Regions from separate parts of the Dechloromonas sp. TW-R-39-2 genome, predicted to be linked through region 1. Evidence: riboswitches for the same ligand, from Rfam matches in the RefSeq annotation. Region 1 holds a riboswitch; each other region holds the start of a gene.
What was found. Region 1 has a riboswitch for cobalamin ahead of bluB (5,6-dimethylbenzimidazole synthase). Riboswitches for the same ligand answer to the same signal wherever they lie in the genome.
Positions count from the first base shown of each region.

Region 1 (5,724 bases):
TCTTTGATGCTTCGGAGGAACCATGCAGCGCTTGCTCGACATTCTGGCCTCCGGCATCCACGACACCAAAAATCAGCTGTTCGTCGCCGAAGCGCTGATTGCCGCCCGCGAAGCCGAACATCGCATCGACCTCGGCGAGGCGCGTTACGCCATCGAAGCGGCCGCCGAGCGCCTGTCGCGGACACTCGCCAGCTACCGGCTGCTCCGCCACGGTGCCCAACTGGCCATCGTACCGACCATCATCGGCGATCTTTGTGCCGAAGTCGGGCTGGCCCAGAAAGCCCACCTCGCCGCCAACGGCATCACCCTGAACATCGATTGCCAGGCACCAGACGCCTGGCCGCTGGACCGTGACCTGATCGCCGACATGCTCGGCAACGCAGTGCAAAATGCCGGCCGCTTTGCCCGCAGCCAAGTATGCCTGACCGCCAGCGAATGCAGCGATGGCCTGCGCTTTTCGGTCGAAGACGACGGCCCCGGCTTTGCCCATTTCCCACCTTCCAGCGGTACCGGCCTGCTGCTGGCCGAACGGCTGGCCCGGCTGCATGCCCGGCAGGAGCGGCATGGCAGCTTGCGCCTGAGCAACGACAGCAGGCTGGGCGGCGCACGTTTTGAGTTGCTCATTCCGTAGATGAGCGATTACAGCAAAAAGCGTTTTCTCGTCATCGACGACCAGCCGCTGGCCCGCGATGCGCTGCGCAGCATCGCCCAGACGGTCGGTGCCTTTGCCGTCGAATTCGCCTCGAATTACCAGGATGCGATCTACCGCATCCGCAACAACGTACCGGACATCATCCTCTGCGACTACATCCTCGGCGAAGGACGCTCCGGCCAGCAATTGCTCGAAGAATTGCGCCGCTTCAACCTGTTGCCGGACGAAACCATTTTCATGATGGTGACCGGCGAACAATCCTACGAGCAGGTGGTTTCTGCGGTTGAACTGGTTCCCGACGACTACATCATCAAACCTTTTTCGCCCGACAAACTGCTCTTGCGGCTCAATCGAATTGTTCAGAAAAAGGATTTTTTCGCCGCGTATTACCGGGAAAAACGCCAGCAGGAATACCAAAAAGCACTGGCTATCCTGGCTGCGCAGCGCGATAGCGAAGCTGGCCGCCCCTACCGTTTCGAAATTCTTCGCCAGCAAGCCGAAGTGCTGCTCGCCACCGGTGATTCAAGCTCGGCCGAAACGGCTTATCGCCGTATTCTGGAAAATTACGATTTCCCCTGGGCCAGAGCTGGCGTGGCGCGCTCGCTGCACCAACAGAATCGGCTGACCGAAGCGCGCGAGGAAATTGATCGCGTCGTCGCCGGTACACCGCATTTTTTCGATGCCTCGGACATCAAGGCCAGCATCTGCATGGCCCAGGGCGAACACGAGGAAGCCCAGAAGGTGCTCGATGAGGTGGCCAAAAAAACCCCGCGCAACTATGTCCGCAAGCGCCTGCTGGCCGAGGCGGCAACGCTCAACGGCGACAGCGAGGCGGCTCGGGCGGCGATGGCCGATGTCATCGCCAACGACACCATGCCCGGCGCCGTTTCAGCCGACGACCAACTGACCCTGGCGCGCAGCTATGTCGATGCCGGCGACCTGATCACCGCCGAGAAAGTGCTGGTTGGCATTCGCGAATCGGAATTGCAGAACCTGAGCCTCAACGAACAGGGCAGCTATGCTTCACTGCTCGCGCTGGCTTCGCCGGATCGCGGCAAGAAGCGTTTTGCCGGTCTGCGCCCGGCTTTGCTCGCCACCGAACTCACCGCCACGGTACGACTCGATGTGATGCGTGCGGCGCTCTCGGTCGGCGATCGAGAACTGGCCGACCGCCATACCGAAGAGCTGATGAGCAGCCCGGATGCCAAGAAGGTGTTCGGCAGCATCCGCAAACATTACGCACTGCACGGCCGGGAAATGGATTTCCGCGAGATCCAGCGCCAGGTCGCGCTCAAGCGGATTCACCACGAAGAGCCCAAGCCGGCCGGCTGAGGCAAAGCCCGGCCATCGCGCCTTACAGCGGCAGGAAAGTCGCCATTTTTTCCCAGTCGAGCGCGGTTTCGACCGAATCGGCCAGTCGGTCGAGGTCGGCTTCACGCCGGGCGGCAAAATCGACCTGCCCACTTTCCTGCAAGCCGGCCCAGGCGAGTAGCGCGGTCAACGCCTCGGGATGATCGAAAACGCCATGACAATAAGTGGCAAAGACCTGGTTGTCGGCTGAAACCGCCCCGTCCGTCCGGCCATCGGCCAGTTGTACCGCTGCCTGCCCCAGACCATCGCCGCGTGTCACACCCAGGTGAATTTCGTAACCGGTCATCGCCGGATTGCCCGGCAAGGCAAGATGGCCGCTGACATTGCGCAACTGTTTCTCGGTTTCCAGCGTCGTTTCCAGATCGAGCGCCGCCAGCCCCGGTGTGCTGCCCGGCTGGCCTTCCAGACCCAGCGGATCGTGAATCATCCGCCCGAGCATCTGGTAGCCGCCGCACAGGCCGACGACCTTGCCACCGTAACGCAGATGTTTCTGGATCGCCGTCGCCCAGCCTTGCTGGCGCAGCCAATCGATGTCGGCCCGCACGGCCTTGGAGCCGGGCAGGACGATCAGGTCGGCGGCCGGCGGCGTTTCGCCTGGGCCGATCCATTGGAAATCGACCTCCGGATGCAGGCGCAGCGGATCGAGATCGTTGTGATTGGAAACGCGCGGATAAGCCGGGGCGACCACTTTCAATCGGGCCGTTTTTTTACCGTCGACCGCAGCGGTGGCAATCGCATCTTCAGCATCGAGCATCAGGCCGTGCAGGTAGGGCAGCACGCCGAGCACCGGCTTGCCGGTGCGTTCTTCGAGCCAGGTCAGGCCGGATTCAAGCAACGAAATATCGCCGCGAAAACGGTTGATCACGAAACCCTTGACCCGGTTCTGCTCGGACGGCGAAAGCAATTCGAGCGTACCGACCAGATGCGCGAAAACGCCGCCCCGGTCAATGTCGGCAACGATGATCACCGGACAATCGACCGCCTCGGCAAAGCCCATGTTGGCAATGTCGCGCGCCCGCAGGTTGATTTCGGCCGGCGATCCGGCCCCTTCGACCATCACTGCGTCGTATTGCGCGGTCAACCGCCCCCAGGAGGCCAAAACGGCCTGCATCGCCCGTGGCTTGTATTCCTGGTAGTCGCGCGCATTGAGGTCCATCGCCACTTTGCCGTGGATGATGACCTGCGACTTCTTGTCGGTCGTCGGCTTGAGCAGCACCGGGTTGAAATCGGTATGCGGCAACAGGCCACAGGCCAGTGCCTGCAGCGCCTGGGCCCGGCCGATTTCACCACCGTCGACGGTGACCGCCGAATTGAGCGCCATGTTCTGCGGCTTGAACGGCGCGACATTGATCCCGCGGCGCTTGAGAATCCGGCACAAAGCCGCGACCAGCGTGGATTTACCGGCATCCGACGTGGTCCCCTGGACCATCAGTGAAAAGCAGGACATAGCGACCAAATGTGAAAAAAGTCCGTAATTATGGCACCATCGGCCCCGCCCATTTGTTTGGGCAAGTGTCTCCGGGTGTCGTTCAGCCAACGCTGGACGGAGAATCGGGAAGGCGGTGCAAATCCGCCACGTGCCCAACGCTGTAAGGATGACGGGCGATGCATCAGGCCACTGGACGGGAATACCGGCCGGGAAGGCGCATCGCCAGGCTGAATCCAAGTCAGAAGACCGGCCGGGAGACGAATTGCAGGCTGTCAGGCCCGGCAGCTGTTTCATTTCCAGAAGGGGAATCCATGGAAAACCAAGCCACACCGATGGCACCCGCCTTTTCCGACGCCGATCGGGCCGCAGTCTATCAAGCCATTTTCAACCGCCGTGACGTGCGCGGCCAGTTCCTGCCGACGCCGGTGCCGGACGATGTGCTCAGCCGCGTGCTGATGGCAGCGCACCACGCACCCTCGGTCGGTTTCATGCAACCGTGGAACTTTCTGCTCGTGCGCTCCGACGAGGTCAAGCAACGCGTGCATGGCATCTTCGACCAAGCCAACCAGGAAGCGGCCCAGATGTTCCCGGATGGCAAGCGCGAGATCTACAGCAAGCTCAAGCTGCAGGGCATTCTCGAAGCGCCGATCAGCCTGTGCATTACTTGCGACCGAACGCGTACCGGCCCGGTTGTCATCGGCCGCACGCACATTCCGACGATGGACCTCTACAGCAGCGTCTGCGCCGTCCAGAATCTCTGGCTGGCGGCCCGCGCCGAGGGCCTGGGCGTCGGCTGGGTGAGCATTTTCAATGAAACCGAACTGCAGGACGCGCTCGGCATTCCGCACCATATCGTGCCGATTGCCTACCTGTGCATTGGTTATGTCAGCCATTTCCACGACAAACCCGAACTTGAAAAAGCCGGCTGGCTGCCGCGTTTGCCGATCGAGAACCTGGTTTATTTCGAGCAATGGGGTGCCACGGATTCCGGCCAGAACGAGCCGTTGACCACAGCATTGCGCGACATGCAGGCCGACATTCAGGGACCGGGCATTTTCCCGAAATGAATCTCAGCATCGACGCCTTTGCCATGCCGCTGGCTGCTCTTGCCGCCGTCCTGCTCGACCGTGTACTCGGTGAGCCACGGTGCTGGCATCCGCTGGTCGGCTTCGGCAATTTGGCGTCGATGCTGGAAAAGAAACTCAACAATCGACACATTTCCAGCGGCTTGCTCGCCTGGCTGCTGGTCGTCGGTCCCTGGGTCGGGCTGGCCTTCTGGCTGCGCCCGTACGCCCCCTTCGCCATCGATATCGCCCTGCTCTACTTCGCCCTCGGTGCGCAAAGCCTGGCCGAACACGCCGAAGCGGTCGCCCGGCCATTGCGCGAAGGCCGGCTGGACGAGGCGCGGACGCGAGTCAGCTGGATGGTTTCCCGTGAAACATCGCAACTCGATGAATCCGGTATCGCCAAAGCGGGCGTCGAATCGGTCCTTGAAAACGGCAACGATGCAATATTCGGCACGCTGTTCTGGTTCGCCCTACTCGGCGGCCCCGGCGCGCTGCTCTTCCGGCTGGCCAACACGCTCGATGCGATGTGGGGCTACCGGACCGAACGCTACAACCTGTTCGGCCGCTTTGCGGCGCGTTTCGATGATCTGCTCAACTGGCTGCCGGCCCGCCTGACGGCGCTGACCTACGCCCTGCTTGGCCGGACGTGCAACGCGCTGGCCTGCTGGAAAACCCAGGCGCCGGGCTGGGAAAGCCCGAACGCCGGGCCGGTCATGTCAGCCGGCGCCGGCAGCCTCGGCGTACTGCTCGGCGGTTCGGCGATGTATCACGGCCAGGAAGAAATCCGCCCGCCGCTCGGCACCGGGACGGCCCCTCTGGCCGCCGATCTTGGCCGGGCGATCACCCTGATCCAACGCAGCCTGTGGCTGTGGCTGGCCGTCTTTTTCATGATTGGAATCCTGCATGCTTGAGCATGGCGGACGCCTGCGCCAAGCCGCAGCCCGATACGACATCCCACTCGACAACTGGCTCGACCTGTCGACCGGGATCAACCCGAATTGTTGGCCGGTGCCTGAATTGCCGGCCGATTGCTGGCTCCGCCTGCCGGAGAACGACGATGGCCTGGAAGCGGCAGCCGCTGCCTATTACGGCAACAGCAATCTGCTGCCGGTCGCCGGCTCGCAAGCCGCCATCCAGTTGCTGCCGCACTTGCTGCCGCGCGCCGTTGTCGCCTGCATCAGCCCCCTGTACGCCGAACATCCGCA
Region 1 covers NZ_CP045202.1:494,877-500,600, reverse strand. Annotated here, with positions in the region: gene GBK02_RS02450 (sensor histidine kinase) at 23-631, shown strand; gene GBK02_RS02445 (response regulator) at 632-1,984, shown strand; gene GBK02_RS02440 (cobyric acid synthase) at 2,007-3,470, opposite strand; cobalamin riboswitch at 3,527-3,722, shown strand; gene bluB (5,6-dimethylbenzimidazole synthase) at 3,764-4,519, shown strand; gene cbiB (adenosylcobinamide-phosphate synthase CbiB) at 4,516-5,430, shown strand; gene cobD (threonine-phosphate decarboxylase CobD) at 5,423-5,724, shown strand, end outside.

Region 2 (5,724 bases), 1.3 Mb from region 1:
GGGTCGTAGAGCTTGGAGCGAATCAGGTCGGGCCAGTCGGCGGCGCCCAGGGTCGGGCTGGCGACGATCATCGCCTGGCTGGCGATCTTCTCGTCCTGGCACTTGCGTTTGATGTCCTTGATCGTGCCGCGCACGATCTTTTCCTCGCCCGGCCAACTGGCTTTCTGGATGACGAGAATCGGCGCATCTTCCGGCCAGCCGGCGGTGAGCAATGCTTCCTGAACCTTGTGCAGCAGCGTGATCGACAGGTAGATGCACAGGGTCGATTTGTGCGCGGCGAGCGATTCGAGATCTTCGCCCGGCGGCATCGGCGTGCGCCCGGCAACGCGGGTCAGGATCACCGTTTGCGTCACTTCGGGCAGGGTCAGCGTTTCACCGGCCGCAGCCATCGAGGCCATCGCCGAGGAAACACCGGGAACGACGGCCCACTCGATGCCGGCGGCGGTCAGCGGGCGGGTCATCTCGATCAATGCGCCGTACAGGCCAGGGTCGCCGGTTTGCAGGCGAATGACTGTCTGGTGCTTTTCAGCGGCGGCGATCAGCCAGTCGGTCATTTCTTCCAGCGTCATGTCCTTGGAGTCGCGGATCTCGCAGCCTTCGGGGGTGAACAAGGTCGCCGCCTGATCGACCAGCGAACCGGCAAAGAGCACGGCTCCTGACTGTTCGAGCAGCTTGCGGCCTTTGACCGTGATCAGGTCGGGGTCGCCGGGGCCGGCGCCGATGAACCAGATTTTTCCGGGCATTTATTGGCTCCCGGCGCGGTCGACCGCGAAAATCAGCTTGTTTTGCATAAATTCTCCTTGGTGGAGTCAGTGGCTGCCAGCAAGGCCAGCAGGCTGGTGATGCAACGCGGTTGCGGTTGACTCGGCAGGATGCCGCGTTCGACCAGGCCGCGATGCAACACGATGGTTTCAGGGAGTGGCAGGCCGGCTGCCGCCAGCATGTCTGCCTGGCTGGCGAGTTCGTTTGCGGCGAGCGATGCCATGCAGCGACCGTCGGCCATCAAATGGATGTGTTCGGCCCAGCGGTAGGCAAAGTCGATGTCGTGCGTTGCCAGCAGCAGCGTGATGCCACTTTGCTGCAGGCTGTTGAGTGTCTTTTCGAGTTCTTTCTGCATGGCAGGATCGAGGCCGGCCATGGGTTCGTCGAGAATCAGCAACTCGGGCTGCATGGCCAGAACACCGGCAATGCAGACCCGCTTTTTCTGGCCGAAACTGAGGTTGTGTACCGCTTTGTCGGCCAGTTCAGTCAGGTCGACCAAGGCCAGTGCGGCAGCGACTCGCCGTTCGACGACATCGAGCTTGAGGCCGAGATTGAGCGGGCCGAATGAAACGTCGTCTGCAACGCTGGACGAGAATAATTGCCGGTCCGGGTCCTGGAATACCAGCCCGACCCGGCTGCGCAGATGGCGCAAGCCACTGCGGCTGTATTCGACCGGCTTGCCGGCATAGTGAACGACGCCGGAGGAGGGTTTGAGCAAACCGTTGGCATGCTGGAAGAGGGTCGTTTTGCCGGCGCCATTGGCGCCGATCAGGACGTTGCGTGTGCCGCGCCGGATACGCAGCGAGCACTGCGCCAGGCCGCGGCTGCCATCCGGGTAGCGATAGGTGGCCTGGGCCAGTTCGAGCAGGGTGTCGTTTTGTTCGGGCATCACAAGGCGACCGCCATGAGTATCAGCAGGCTGCTGGCCAGCACAGCGATCAGGCAGTCGCGCCCGGTGTTGGCGTAGGATTTTTCGATAAAGCGCAGCGGCCCATCGTTGTTGCGTGCCTGTGCGGCAAGATGAAGATCGTGGGCGCGTTGCCAGATTTGCAGGCTCAGGCTGGCAGCCAGTTCGCCAAGCGAGCGCAGCGAGGTTCCCGGGGTGGCATAACCGAGGCGCGCGGCCTGGGCTGTGTGCGTGCTCTGGCATGCGTCGGAAAAAACGAACAGCATGCGGTGGCAGAGCAGCATGATGTCGAGCAGCAGGGGCGGAGCCTTGAGGCGTTGCAGCAGACCCAGCAAATCGTTGAGTGGCGTGCTGGAAATAAGGAACAGCAGCGCGGCCAATGCCCCCAGCGAACGATTGCCGAGCGCGACGATTGGCCCGCTGGATTCAGGTATCAGGACGATGTGGGGCAGGCTGCTGGCGGGGTTCGTTTCGAGCGAGAACGCCAGCGACAGGCAACCGGGGAGCAGGAACAGCGCAGCCGGGACGGCCACCCGGACATACGAGCGCCAGCCAATGCCGGGACCGAGCAGGCTGGTGGCGATCAGGAGCAGGGTGATGCCTGCTGCGGTCAACGGCTGCCGAACGGCAAAAACCGCAATCAGGCCGCCAATCGAAAAAATGCTTTTTGCAGCCGGTGAGATGTGACGCCAGCGATTGTTCGCTGCCATTTGGTCAATCAGCATCGGATTGCTTCCCTGATTTTTGCTGATTGATTCGCTGCTGCTTTTCGCGATTGAGCGAGACGCCCAGGTAGTAGCCGATAAAGCCGGCACCCAGTGCTGCCTGCAAAGCAAACAGCAGTGATGCGATTTCGCTGCTGGCCGGTTGCAGCAGCGGCGTAAACCAGGGCTTGTAATCTGGCGATATCTGGCTGATCAAGGCTCTGGCCTTGTCATCCGTTCCCGTGAAAATGTCTGATGGCGGGCTTGCATCGGTCGGCACCGGTGCTTTGACCAGCCAGAGCGGCAAGGCTGCGAGCAAGACAACGATCAGCAAAAGCAGTGCATTCCGATGTCGTTTCATGCGCCGCTCCGCTTTGCGGGTAAAACAGCCATGTCACGCAACTCTTGCGGATTGAAGCGTGCCAGGGCGTTGAAAATCACGATGCTGAGCAGCCCTTCGCTGATCGCCAGCGGTATCTGGGTGATGGCAAAGATGCTCGAAAACTTGACCAGTGCGCCGCTAAAGCCGCTGACCGAATCAGGGAATGCCAGTGCCAGCTGGACGGAAGTGGTCAGATACGTGAATAAATCGGCCAGGGCGGCAGCACAAAATACGCTGACCGAGAATGAGCAATGCAGCCAGCGCATCATCCGAAAGGTCATGCTGGCCACCAAGGGGCCAACGATTGCCATCGAGAAGACATTGGCACCGAGTGTCGTCAAGCCGCCATGGGCCAGCAGCAATGCCTGAAAAAGCAGGACAACCGTACCAATCGGTGCCATCGCGACGGGGCCGAAAAGCAGCGCGCCCAGTCCCGTACCTGTCGGGTGCGAGCTGCTGCCTGAAAGCGAGGGGAGTTTAAGAGCCGACAGCACGAAGGCGAAGGCTGCGGCCACCCCAATCAGCATGCGCTGTTCGGGCTTGTCGCGAATGCGCTTGCCGAGCGCCAGCAGGCCCCAGCCGATAAAGGGTGCGGACGCCAGGCTCCAGCCAATGGCGTGCTCGAAAGGCAAAAAGCCCTCCATGATGTGCATTCTTCTCTCCCACAGCGAGAAATGGCAAACAGCACCAATACGGGGGAGAAATGCAGATCGGAAGAAATATCGCTGGCCAATGCCTGCGCAAATCAACAGAACCTTTCCCATCACCCCGGGGATTGGTACAGCAGTTGATTTAGGCCGGTCTTCTGGCTCGCCTTCAATCTAGTTTGCCAACCTTCCCGTGCGAACACAGTGGCGTAGGGCAAATTCGTCAGGCTTACAGCAGCGGGGGCTGCGCCGGAATGGTTGAGCTGTTGGCTCGAACGTCACCGGCTTCCCGTTTCACCCGCCCCACGACTGTGGAGCAAGGCACCTAAAACGGCGCGAGTATAGGCTGATCTGATTGCAATTGCATAGCGCAATTTTGCCGCTCTGCTGTTGGCGGGCGATTTACAGGCAATAAAAAAGCCACGGTTTGAGCCGTGGCTTTTGAATTCAAGCGGGGCGTGCTTAGTAGGCGCCCGGCTTTTTCTTGAATTTGCTGCGATCACCATCGAACTTGCGTTCGCCGCCGCCATCCTGGCGTCCTTCGTCCGGACGCAGGTTGATCGGGACGCCACGAACGCGGGTGCGTTTCAGGGCGTTGGCAGCTTCGCCAGGCATGCCAGCAGGCAGTTCGACCGTGCTTGATTCTTCGTAGAGCGCGATGCGACCGATGAAGCGGCTTTCAATCCCGGCTTCATTGGCGATGGCGCCAACGATATCCTTGACCTGAACGCCATGCTCCCGGCCCACATCGATCCGGTAACGGACAACGTCGCCTGCCGGTGCGGCACGGCGTGGCTTCTCTCCGCCTTCGAAACGGGGCCGTTCGCCACGATCTTCGAAACGCGGTTTGTCGCTGCCCTCAAAGCGCGGCTTGCGATCACGCTCGCCAAAGCTGCCCGGACGGGCACGGCTGTCGCGGTTGTCGTAGGCGGCAGCCGGGGCTGGACGCGGGTCTTCGCCGGCGATCTGCAGTGGCTTGCCTTCCTGGGCCATCATGGCCAGTGCGGCGGCAACTTCTTCGGCGCTGACATTTTGTTCTTCGGCAATTTGCGAAACGATGTTGGCAAAGAAATCGAGGCCTTCAGCATTGAGCACTTCGGCGACCTTGGCCTTGAAGTCGGTGACGCGCTTGTTGGTCACGTCGGCACGGCTGGGCAGGGTCAGTGGGGCGATCGGCTGGCGGGTGGCACGCTCGATGGTGCGCAGCATGCGAATTTCACGCGGCGCGACGAAGAGGATGGCGTTGCCGGTACGACCGGCGCGGCCGGTACGGCCGATACGGTGCACGTAGGCTTCGGTGTCGTACGGAATGTCATAGTTCACAACGTGGCTGACGCGCGGCACGTCGATGCCGCGGGCGGCCACGTCGGTGGCGATGACGATGTCCAGTGCGCCGGACTTCAACTGCTCGATGACGCGTTCGCGCATTTGCTGGTTGAGGTCGCCATTCAGCGCAGCAGCGGCGTAACCGCGGGCGTTGAGCTTGTCTGCCAGTTCAACGGTGGCGGTCTTGGTGCGGACGAAAATGATCGCTGCATCGAAGTTTTCTTCGACTTCGAGGATGCGGGTCAGGGCGTCCAGCTTGTGCATGCCGGAAACCTGCCAGTAAACCTGACGGATGGCGGCAACGGTGGCGGTGGCCGACTTGATCTTGATTTCGCGCGGTTCAACCAGGTATTTCTGGGCAACGCGGCGAATTTGTTCCGGCATGGTCGCCGAGAAAAGAGCGGTCTGGTGTTGTTCCGGCGTGCGTTCGAGAATCCACTCGACGTCGTCGATGAAGCCCATGCGCAGCATTTCGTCAGCTTCGTCGAGCACCAGGGTCTTCAGGTTGTCCAGGTTGAGCGTCTTGCGCTCAAGGTGGTCCATGACGCGACCCGGCGTGCCGACGATGACGTGGGCGCCGCGCGACAGTTGCTTGAGCTGGATGGTGTAGCTTTGACCGCCGTAAATCGGCAGCACATGGAAGCCGGGCAGGTTCTTGGCGTAGCTTTGCAGCGCTTCGGCAACCTGGATGGCGAGTTCGCGGGTCGGCGTCAGGATCAGGGCCTGCGGCTTGGCGACCTTGACGTCGATCTGTTCCATCAACGGCAGCGCAAAGGCGGCGGTCTTGCCGGTGCCGGTCTGGGCCATGCCGATGATGTCATGGCCGTCAAGCAGAATGGGAATGCACTGAGCTTGAATGGGCGACGGTGTTTCGTAGCCGATTTCAGTCAATGTCTGGAGTAGCGTGGAGCTTAGGCCGAGATCGGCAAAGCTTTCAGCGGGTGATGTCATGCTGTTTCCTTTCGACGTCGCTGCTTGCTTTTATTGGCTTGCGAC
Region 2 covers NZ_CP045202.1:2,693,760-2,699,483, reverse strand. Annotated here, with positions in the region: gene cobM (precorrin-4 C(11)-methyltransferase) at 1-743, opposite strand, end outside; gene GBK02_RS13075 (energy-coupling factor ABC transporter ATP-binding protein) at 776-1,651, opposite strand; gene cbiQ (cobalt ECF transporter T component CbiQ) at 1,651-2,394, opposite strand; gene GBK02_RS13065 (energy-coupling factor ABC transporter substrate-binding protein) at 2,384-2,734, opposite strand; gene GBK02_RS13060 (energy-coupling factor ABC transporter permease) at 2,731-3,408, opposite strand; cobalamin riboswitch at 3,533-3,746, opposite strand; gene GBK02_RS13055 (DEAD/DEAH box helicase) at 3,865-5,679, opposite strand.
Region 2: linked by a shared signal. The riboswitch ahead of GBK02_RS13060 (energy-coupling factor ABC transporter permease) and the one ahead of bluB (5,6-dimethylbenzimidazole synthase) in region 1 are both predicted to bind cobalamin.

Region 3 (5,724 bases), 1.0 Mb from region 1:
CTTGCGACTGGGCATTGAGATGGGGGCTGGCCAACACCGTCAATCCGAACAGGGTTCGGAGCAGCAATGCGGTAGCGAAATTCCTTGGGTACATCCGATTCTCCAGTGATGAAATACACGTTGGGGAATCGGCGGGGCGCCAACTGACAAGCAGAATGGCACAGAGCGCGGCTCAGGCCGCAGCAAAAAGGTTTGGGAAAATACCCCAGCCCCGCCGATCAGGCGGAGATGGACCAGTTGGGGCGTTCGGGCTGGTCGCCAGGCGGTGAAGTCAACAACGGAACTGTCTGAAAAAGATCCTCAACGCCCTCGAATTCGGGCAGAGAACCGCTGAAGGCAGTCAACGCAGCAATACAGCCCGCATGACAGACACCGCAATCATTGTCCACATCAGAAATAGAACCTTTGGCAAGCTTCTCGCTGTCGTCTGTCTGATGCTTGTGGTCGTGGTGACCGAAGTGCTTCGCCGATCCCGTTTCGTGCTGGCAATAGGTCGCTGCCACCGCCCAGGAAATCTGGAGCGGCAAAACAATCAACAGGAAAATGGATAGCCAGCGACGCATGGGATGAATGGTAACAGAACAAAAGTGTGTTCAAACAACAAGTCTGCGGAGGTAACGTAGGGAAAGGCGGGGTGCGGATGACCAGGGTTTTCCTGGTCATCGTCCGATGGGCAACACATCAGTCCTCGGGGCGGAATTAACCGCCCAGGTACAACGCCTCGCGTTGCTTCTTTTCTTCCGGCGTCATTTGCATGGAAGGCGCGGGGGTGTTGTGCTGGAGTTTGTCGACGTGTTGCCATTTCCCATCGCGATAGGCATATTCGTGCGGAATCAGCACCCAGCCCTGATCGCCGCCAACATAGCGATACTGGCCGTCCGCACTTACTGGGTTGCGTTTGAAGTCATCGAGTTCCTGTTGCACTTGCTGGGCGGATTTGCTGCCCGAACCGTGCGCCGGGTAGAATTTTGTCGCACCCTCCGATGGGTTATGCATGACTGATTCGGCCAACACCTGGCCTGACAGTGCCAAACCGGCACAAAGAACGGGGATGGAAAGGGCTTGTTTGACGTTCATGATGGAACTCCTTCATTGATCTTTCGGTTCATCGGTTTTGTGGAATGCCGAACAACTGAACGGCATGGATGAACTATAAAAAATCAGCACTGACAGAACGCCAACAGGAAGTTTACAAAATTGACATCTTTCGATTCGGGACGAGATGAAGCTACTGGTTGTCGAAGATGAGCAAAAGCTTGCCCAATACCTGCAAAAGGGATTGGGTTCTGCAGGCTTTGTCGTTGACCTTGCCCATGACGGTGTAACCGGGCTCCACATGAGTCTGGAGTTCGATTACGCGGCCATCATCCTCGACTCCATGCTGCCCGGCATGGACGGACTTGCCTTGCTGGCTGCCTTGCGTACCAAAAAACAAACGCCGGTCTTGATGTTGACCGCGCTGGGTAAAGTGGAAGACCGGGTCAACGGTTTGCAGACGGGCGCCGACGACTATCTGGTCAAGCCGTTTGCCTTTTCGGAGCTGATCGCTCGAATCCAGGGACTGCTGCGCCGCTCGGCGCAGCATCAACCGGAAAGCACGTCGAACCGTCTGGCATTGCACGATCTTGAAATGGATCTGGCTCGCCGTAAGGTCTCCAGGAATGGTCAGCGTATCGACCTGAGTGCCAAGGAGTTCTTGCTGCTTTCTCTGTTTCTGAGGAAACAAGGCGAGGTGCTATCGCGTACCGAGATTGCCGAGCAGGTTTGGGATATGAATTTCGACAGCAACACCAATGTAGTCGAAGTTTCGATCAAGCGACTTCGCGCCAAAATGGATACACCCTTCGAGCTCCAACTACTGCACACCGTACGAGGCATGGGTTATGTCCTCGAAATGCGCGAATGAAACTTGGCAAACAGATTAACCCGACGCTGAGTGGTCGCCTTGTACGCTGGCTCGCCTCACTAAGTTTGGGTGTCCTTGGATGTTTGTGTCTCGGAGTATTTTTCTCGGTCAAAATCAATCTTGAGTCACAACAGGATCTACGCCTTGAAAAGCTCAGTACGGCAATTCAGCACCTGTTTGAAGAAACGCCGGCACACCTGCAACCGGAAACACTGGAACATGACCTGGAAGATCTTCTGAAGATCAATCGGGACTTGCATCTCAAGTTGCTCGATAGATTGGGTGAGGCTCGTTTCATTTCGACGCCAAGTGCGTGGCCGTTAAAAGCGCGCTTTCACTCGCTTGCACTTCCCGACGGAGCTCCGAGGACAAATTTTGCCGTTGCCGAACTGGCGCTCGACACCGCGCCGGACGAGGCTATTCTGGATCGCCTCGCAGCCATTCTCTGGGGGGCTGCATTGATCGGCAGTGCTGCGATCACCGTGGGCGGTTACCTGCTCGTTTATTTTGGACTGGCCCCCATTCGGACACTGGCTGAGCAAACGCGCTGTCTCGCAATACTTTCCCTCGACAAACGGTTGGAAACTGAGGGGATTCCCGCCGAGCTACAAGTGCTTGTCGATCAGTTCAACGATTTGCTAAACCGACTGGAAAAAGCCTACCAGCAGCTCGAAGGATTCAATGCCGATGTAGCGCACGAATTGAGAACGCCGTTGGCGAGTATCATCGCTAGCAGTGAATTGGCTTTGCGTAGCAACGACAAGGATGAAAATCTGCGTGATTGCATCGGTGCGAATCTCGAAGAAATGCACAGGCTGTCGGGCATAGTGAATGACATGCTGTTCCTGTCGCAAGCCGACCGGGGTGCAAAAGCCCGGCGGAAACCCATTCAAAGCCTCGCCCAACTCTGCACTGAGGTGGCTGACTACTATGAAGCCGTGCTGATTGAGTCCGACCTTCAGTTGTCGATTGAAGGTGACGCTTCCGGCCTGTTCGATGCTGCACTGCTACGGCGCGTACTGTCCAATTTACTGAATAATGCAGCTCGATATGCCGATCACGGGAGTGCAATCGTGATCCGGATAACGCCGAAAACAGATGGACGACTTAAACTCTCGGTGATCAACCGAGGCAAACCGATTCCTGATGAAAGCCTGCCTCATATCTTCAATCGTTTTTACCGCGTAGACACGTCACGTAGCCACGGCCACCAAAATCACGGACTGGGCCTCGCCATCGTTAGCGCGATTGCGCGGATGCATGACGGGGAGGCATTCGCAATATCGGGGAGCGATGAAATCGAAATTGGTGTGTTGTTGACTTCTGGGTGAAGCCTGCCCCAATGCAGCAATGGCATATATAGTCGCTTTGCTGGATTTAGCTTAAGCTTTGCCTAGCTGATACAATCGAAAATTGTTCGCGGTGCCTGCTTGCCTTTTTGGCAGCGGGTGAAACGGGAAACAGGTCAAATGCCTGTGCTGCCCCCGCAACGGTAGGGAAGTGCGGAATCATCTCAAGGCCACTGGGTTCTATCCTGGGAAGGCGATGGTTCAAAACTCCTGAGCCCGGAGACCGGCCACGGACAATCAGCGGAAGCGTTGCGGGGATGCAACGGCCGGCGCGATTCCTATTGCCCCTGCTTTTCCCCGTTCCGTCTCCACCTTCGTCGATGACCGGCTGCGGGGACGCTCGCCGGAACAAGGGGCCATCATGCATCACCACCTCAAACGCACCGTCATTGCGGCTGCGTTGCTTTCAGCACTGCACTCCTACGCCGCAGAAATAACAACCCAACCAACGTCCGGCAAAACCGGCTCTGGGCGCAAAGCACTGCTTCAACGCATCGAAACGCTCGAAAAACAACTCGGCGAGATGCAGCAACTCATATTGTCTCAACAAGGCCAACCGAGCAAAAACACTCAGCCGACTGAACCCGTCGCCGGCAATAAAGTGGTCGTAGCACGTCTGAATGAAATGGAAGCACGACTGGCCACGGTAGAAACCACCACCGTTCTCTCCGAACCCAAAACGGCAGTAAAGCAGATTCAGGTCTACGTCGATGCCGATGGCAATCAATACGATCACCCCGTCGCGGGCGCAACCCCGACGCTGACCTATCAAAGGGAGCGCGTCTATCGGCGGCAAACCATACGCGAGGAAATCGAAGAGGCACTGGCGGCCGAAAAGAAAGGCAGCATCGAACTGGGCGTCAGCAATGTCACCACAGCACAAATGGCCTTGCAGACAGGAGGACCGTCATCACGGGCCAATCGTCATACCTATGGACTATCAGCGGCCGATGTGACCTTCCGGGCAAAATCGGCCGCACTGAATACCGAGTTCTTTGCCGACGTCGTCGGCATCGGCGGCTCCGCTCCTGACCAGGAAATTTCGGCCATCAATTTGCTCAACAGCCAAGCGGCTCGCCTCAGCAACAACCAGCTAAATCTACGTGAAGCGTGGATCAGAACCGAATTGCTCAATCAAAAATTGGGGTTGAGTGTCGGTCGTCTTGATCTGACCAACTATTTCGATCGTAACGTCGTGGCCAACGATGAAACGGAGCGCTTCATCAGCGACGCGCTGGTCAATAACCCGGTCCTCGGTTTGACAACGAACGGCCTTGGCTTCGCCGCAATCTACGACCCGAAGAGCAACATCAATTTCAAGCTGGGTATGCAGCAAAGCAGCACTGAAGCGACCAGTCTATCCACCTCGCTTTACTCGCTGGCGGAGGTGGAATATATCGCTCGGCCGCTTTCCTTGCCTGAAGGCCGTTATCGACTCTGGGGACGGCAAGACAACAGCACCGGCAGCAACAAGACCGGTGCCGGCGTCAGCTTCGACCAGAAGCTGACCTCGGCTGTGACCTTGTTCGGGCGTTACGGCAGCGGCTATGTCGGCAGTGTTGGCGGAACGATGAAGTTCTACAGCGGCGGCCTGGCCTTCCAGGCCCCCTACACCTTCAATCCGCTCGACATGTGGGGCGTCGGCTACGCACAAACCGACCTGTACAACGGCAACACGGAAAAACTGGCCGAAGGGTTCTACAACCTTCGTCTGGCAGATCACCTCTCCCTCTCATTCCTGCTGCAGTACGTCATGGAATCGAAGACGAAGGAAAGCTATCTGATTCCGGGTGTTCGCATGAAGGTCAGCTTCTAACGGAAATGCAAGGAGAACAAAAAATGTCGAAATCAAAGCTAAATCAGGTTATGGGTGTGCTCCTGGCTGCTGCCAGCCTGATGACAGTTTCATCATCAATGGCACAGATGAAACACACGCCCGGCATGTCGATGCCGGCCCCTTCATCCTCTTCAAAAGTGATTATCAGCGACCCAGCATCGGCCATGATGATTGTCGATCGCGACTCCAACGATATTGCATTCATGGATCTCAAGAGCCGCAAAATCCTGGGCCGAACCTTCCTCGGCAACAACGTTAACCCGCACATGGCGATGATGTCGCCTGACGGCCGCTACGTTGTCACCGGCGGTACCCGCGCCAACACCGCCTACGTCATCGATGCCCGTACGCTGGAACTGGTCAAAAAGATTCCGGTGGGAATCTCTCCCGAGCACTTCTCGTTCTCCCCGGATGGCCGCTATTACTACCAGGGAAATCCGGAGGGCGATTCGATTACCGTGATCGACATGGCGTCGCTCAGCGTGATCAAAACCATTGAAGGGCTGGCCGAGCCGCTCAACATTACCTTCACGCACGACGGCTCCAAGGCCTACGTCGGCAACTACGGGGCGCACTGGGTTGGCGTCATTGACGTCACACGCCACCAGTTGCTCAAGAAAATCCAGATTGCC
Region 3 covers NZ_CP045202.1:2,950,403-2,956,126, forward strand. Annotated here, with positions in the region: gene GBK02_RS14245 (TolC family protein) at 1-94, opposite strand, end outside; gene czcI (cation efflux protein, CzcI family) at 219-563, opposite strand; gene GBK02_RS14255 (hypothetical protein) at 700-1,077, opposite strand; gene GBK02_RS14260 (heavy metal response regulator transcription factor) at 1,223-1,906, shown strand; gene GBK02_RS14265 (heavy metal sensor histidine kinase) at 1,903-3,237, shown strand; cobalamin riboswitch at 3,310-3,502, shown strand; gene GBK02_RS14270 (carbohydrate porin) at 3,617-5,071, shown strand; gene GBK02_RS14275 (hypothetical protein) at 5,115-5,258, opposite strand; gene GBK02_RS14280 (beta-propeller fold lactonase family protein) at 5,257-5,724, shown strand, end outside.
Region 3: linked by a shared signal. The riboswitch ahead of GBK02_RS14270 (carbohydrate porin) and the one ahead of bluB (5,6-dimethylbenzimidazole synthase) in region 1 are both predicted to bind cobalamin.